2 regions of the Pseudoxanthomonas sp. UC19_8 genome follow, and region 1 is predicted to be linked to the other one. Evidence: riboswitches for the same ligand, from Rfam matches in the RefSeq annotation. Region 1 holds a riboswitch; the other holds the start of a gene.
The links. Region 1 has a riboswitch for cobalamin ahead of metE (5-methyltetrahydropteroyltriglutamate--homocysteine S-methyltransferase). Riboswitches for the same ligand answer to the same signal wherever they lie in the genome.

Region 1 (2,381 bases):
ACCACCAAGGAGGAAGGCAAGGGCACCGGGCTGGGCATGAGCATGGTGTACGGCTTCGTCAAGCAGTCCGGCGGCGCGGTGCGCATCTATTCGGAGGTGGATCGGGGCAGCACGATCCGGCTGTACTTCCCGGCCCAGCCCAGCGAAGGCGGCAAGCCGCAGCTGCCCGAACCGCGTGCCAGCGGCCGCGGCGGCAGCGAACGGATCCTGATCGTGGAGGACCGTGAGGAGGTCGCGGCGGTGGCGCAGATGTTCCTGGAAGCGGCCGGCTATCAGACCGAGGTCGCCAGCAACGCGGCGCAGGCGCTGGAGCTGCTGAAGGCGAGCGACCCGTTCAATCTGCTGTTCACCGACCTGATCATGCCGGGCGGCATGAATGGCGTGGTGCTGGCCCACGAGGTCATGCGGCGCAGTCCGGCGACCAAGGTCATCCTCACCACCGGCTATGCCGAAAACACGCTGGCGCGCAGCGACGCCGAAGGCGCGCAGTTCGACGTGATCAACAAGCCCTACACCCAGCGCGACCTGCTCAAGCTGGTCCGTCAGGTGCTGGACGGCCCGACCGGCGTGGGCTGAGCTGCAGCGGCAGCCTTGCCGTCAAACACCTGCGAGACGAAGAGGCCCCGAAAGGGGCCTTTTCGTTGTCGCGACCGATCCGTGAGCCGCCTTGACGCGCCCGGCAGCCGGCGCGTAAGGTGCGTCCGTCGTGGTTCCATCGCTTCATCCACATGAAGCGATGGATTAAACGGGAATCCGGTGAAGGCGCGCCCCGTGCGCGTCCATTCCGGAGCTGCCCCGCAGCGGTCATTGGAAACGAAGCCTGCCAACAGCACTGGTCCGCGCCGCAAGGCATCGGGCCGGGAAGCGGCGGGGAGTAGGGGGGGCGGATCCGTTCCGCGCCGTGTCCATGAGCCCGAAGACCGGCCCCGGCCGGAGGACCCTGCTCGGTCTTCCGCTTCGACCTGGCACCGCTCGCGGGAGCGGCACGGGCGCGTGATGCGGCGGGCGCGAGGCCCGGTGCCGCAGGCGTGCGCGTGTGGAGGTTCCCGCGCACGGGGCCGGTTCGCCCGCGGGGGCGAAGGTCGCTGGCATGGCACGTTGCAGCCGCAGGGCTGTAAGGCGTGGCGTGCGGTTCCTTCGTTCCTCAATGCCCACACGCAATGAGGATCCATTCAATGACCAGCGTCACCAACCTCGGCTTTCCGCGCATCGGACCACGCCGTGAACTCAAGCACGCCCTGGAGCGCTACTGGAAGGGCGAGGACAGCGCCGACACGCTGCAGGCTACCGCTGCGGCCCTGCGCGCACAGCACTGGCAGCTGCAGCGGCAGGCCGGCGCCGACGTGCTGCCCAGCAACGACTTCTCGCTCTACGACCATGTGCTGGACACGGCGTTCCTGTTCGACGCCCTCCCGCAGCGTTATCGCGCCCTGGCCGACGCCGACCCGCTGGCCGGCTACTTCGCCATGGCGCGCGGCGTGCAGACCGGCGGCATCGACCTGCGCGCGCTGGAGATGACCAAGTGGTTCGACACCAACTACCACTACATCGTCCCCGAGCTGCATGCCGGCCAGGAGTTCGCCCTGCGCGGCGACAAGCCGGTGGCGCAGTTCCTGGAGGCCAGGGCCGCCGGCTTCGACACGCGTCCGGTGCTGCTGGGGCCGGTGAGCTTCCTGCTGCTGTCCAAGACCACCGATGGCAGCGACCGGCTGGCGCTGCTCGAGCGCCTGCTGCCGGTGTACGCGCAGCTGCTCGAACGCCTGCATGCCGCCGGCGCGGCCTGGGTGCAGATCGACGAACCCACGCTGGTGCTGGACCTGGACGAGGCGGCGAAGGCGGCCTTCGCCCGCGCCTATGCGTTCCTGGCCCAGGCGCCGCGCTCCAGGCTGCTGCTGACCACCTACTTCGGCGCACTGGGCGACAACCTTGGACCTGGTCGCGCGGCTGCAGGTCGAGGGGTTGCACGTGGATCTGGTGCGCGCGCCGGAACAGCTCGACGCGGTGCTGCAGGCCTGGCCCAAGGGCCGCGTGCTCTCGGCCGGCCTGGTCAACGGGCGCAATGTCTGGCGCACCAACCTGGACAACGCGCTGACGCTGGCGCGCTATGCGCAAGGGCACGTCGGCGCCGACAACCTGTGGCTGGCGCCGTCGTGCGCGCTGCTGCACGTGCCGGTGGACCTGGAGCAGGAGAAGGCGCTCGATGCCGAACTCAAGTCCTGGCTGTCCTTCGCCCGGCAGAAGCTGGGCGAGCTGCGCGTGCTGGCCGACGCGCTGGACGGACGCGAAGGCGCGGAAGGCCCGTTGGCGCAGCAGCGCGCCCGCCTGGAATCGCGCCGCCAGTCGGCGCGCGTGCATCGGCCCGAGGTGGCCCGGCGCCTGGC
Region 2 (2,381 bases), 630 kb from region 1:
TCGCGCGCGTCGGCGTGGCTGAGCTGGGCGTTGATGTCCAGCCCGGCCAGGGTGACGAAGCCGGTCAGCTCGGCGCCGCGGATCCTGGCCTTGTCCACATTGACGATGTTGAAGGCCGTGTCGTAGCCGATCAGGTCCTCGATGCGGGTCTCGTAGGCGTTGAAGGTCCAGTTCCAGCCCTGACCGTACTGTGCCAGGCCCAGATTGAGCGACTTGCTCTTCTCCGGCTTGAGGTTCGGATTGCTGAAGCCCGGGTAATACAGGTCGTTGAAGTTGGGCGCCTTGAAGCCGGTGCCCGCGTTGGCGGTGAACTTGAAGCCGTTGCCGAAGCCGAAGCCATAGCCCAGGCTGCCGGTGGTGTGCGAGCCGAACTGTTCGTTGTCGTCGTTGCGCACCGAGGCCTGCAGCGCGTGCGCGCCGAAGCTGCCTTGGTACTCGGCGAACACGCCGGTGTTGTCGCGCGCGTCGATGTCGTAGGGCGTGGTGCTGGTGACGCGGTCGTTCAACCAGTCCACGCCCAGGGTGAAGGTCTGGCCTTCGGCGAAGCGGTAGTCGCCCTGCGCCGAGGCGGTGTCGCGGCGGGTGTCGAAGGTGCTGACGAAGCTGCGCGTGCCGGTATCGGCATCGGCGAAGTAGTTGTCGGCCTCATCGTCGTTGCGGCCGGCCTGCACGGTCAGCTGGAACGCTTCGCTCGGGTTCCAGCGCAGCTTGCCGCCGGCCACGCGCTGCAGGCTCTTGGCCTCGTTGCCGCCGAACAGGGTGCCGTCGTATTCGTTGTAGCTGTCGGCGTTGAGGAAGTTGCCCTCCAGCGCCAGCGTGTCGGTGACGTCGATCCCGGCGCGCAGGCCGAAGGAGGTGTTGCGGTAGCCGTCGCGGTCCGGCTCGTCGGCGTAGCAGCCGGCGCCGAAGGGATGGGCCGCATCGCCGGCGGTGCCGCGGCAGGCGTTGATGCCATCGGTGTCCTGATAGCCGCCGTTGGCCGACAGCCAGCCGCGTTCGCCGCGATAGCTGAAGCCGGCGCTGTGGTCGCGCAGGCCATGGCTGCCGAAGCCGGCCTGGGCGTAGGTGGTCAGGCCCTTGCCGCCGCTGCGGGTGAAGATCTGGATGACGCCGCCGATGGCTTCGGAGCCGTACAGGCTCGAGCGCGGGCCGCGCACGATCTCGATGCGCTCGATCTGCGACACCGGCAGGTCCTGGAACGCGGCCAGTCCTGCGGTGACCGAGCCGATGCGCACGCCGTCCACCAGCACCAGCACGTGATCCGATTCGCTGCCGCGCAGGAACACGCTGGTCAGCTTGCCCGGCCCGCCCTGGTTGGCGATGTTGATGCCGGCGCGGCCGGCCAGCAGCTCGGGCAGCGAGGTCGCCTGGCTGCGCTCGATCTCCTCGCGCGAGATGACCTGCACGGGGACGAGACTGTCCTGGACGGCGACTTCGGTGCGCGTGGCGGTGACGCTGATCTGGTCCAGATCGGTCGCGTCGTCGGCGGGCCGCGCCAGGGCGGTGGCGGAAAGGCTCAGGCCGATGGCCAGGCAGAGCAGGGTGGTCTTCATGTGGGGAACTCCGTCGCGCGCCTCGCACGTGCAAGGCAGGAAAGTCGCGGCGACGGAAGGCAACACAGCGGACAGCGCGCACGGCAAGGCGTGGGCGCGGCACGCGCGACGCCCTCCGCATCGCAACCGGTGGTGGGTTCGGTACGAACCCGTGCTGCTCAGGCCGGTCTCCGGGCTTGCGAGCTGGAAGGCACTCCTTCCGCCGTCGCGCCTTCCCGCGTGCGCTAGGGCACGCAGTGGCCGATGCGTTGGCATGGCTCGCTTACCGTTGCGGGGGCAGCGCCGGATTCGTCCCGTGGCGGGGCTCACCGGCTTCCCGTTTCAACCTGGACGCGATGGATGCGCGGCAGGTCACCTGAAAGCGGCGCGGATTGTACGCGATCCGGCGCCTGGCGCGGCGCTCAGTCGCTGTCGCGGCCGGGGCTGTCGAAGAAATCGAACGTGGGCGCGGCGCCGCCTTCCTCGTCGTGGCGGGTGGTGGTCACCGGTGCGGCGGCGGGGCGGCCGCGCGGGGCGGGCAGTGCGGCGGCGGCAACCTCGACCTCGGCCACCATCTGCTGGCGGCGGGCGTCGGGCACGTCCTGCCAGTGGCAGCCCAGCAGGGCGCCTTCCAGGGCGTAGAGCAGGTTGAGGCTGGGGCGGAAGCCGGCGCGCTTGATGCGCATGAAGGCTTCTACGGGACCGGCCGCGCGCAGGTCCTCTTCGGTGCGCAGGCCGACCTGGCGCAGCCACGCAGCGGACTTGGGGCCGATGTTGCGCAGCTGCGTGGTGCTCACGCCAGGGCGTCCACGAAGGCCGCGGCGATGGCTTCCAGGCCGCGCTGGTCGT

Region 2: linked by a shared signal. The riboswitch ahead of btuB (TonB-dependent vitamin B12 receptor) and the one ahead of metE (5-methyltetrahydropteroyltriglutamate--homocysteine S-methyltransferase) in region 1 are both predicted to bind cobalamin.

Annotation. Positions count from the first base shown of each region.
Region 1 is NZ_CP170559.1:3,853,150-3,855,530, forward strand. Features, by position in the region: gene ACFJIT_RS17030 (histidine kinase famiy protein) at 1-576, shown strand, start outside; cobalamin riboswitch at 691-944, shown strand; partial or broken gene metE (5-methyltetrahydropteroyltriglutamate--homocysteine S-methyltransferase) at 1,176-2,381, shown strand, end outside.
Region 2 is NZ_CP170559.1:161,609-163,989, forward strand. Features, by position in the region: gene btuB (TonB-dependent vitamin B12 receptor) at 1-1,553, opposite strand, end outside; cobalamin riboswitch at 1,697-1,927, opposite strand; gene ACFJIT_RS00725 (TfoX/Sxy family protein) at 1,955-2,329, opposite strand; gene ACFJIT_RS00730 (GAF domain-containing protein) at 2,326-2,381, opposite strand, start outside.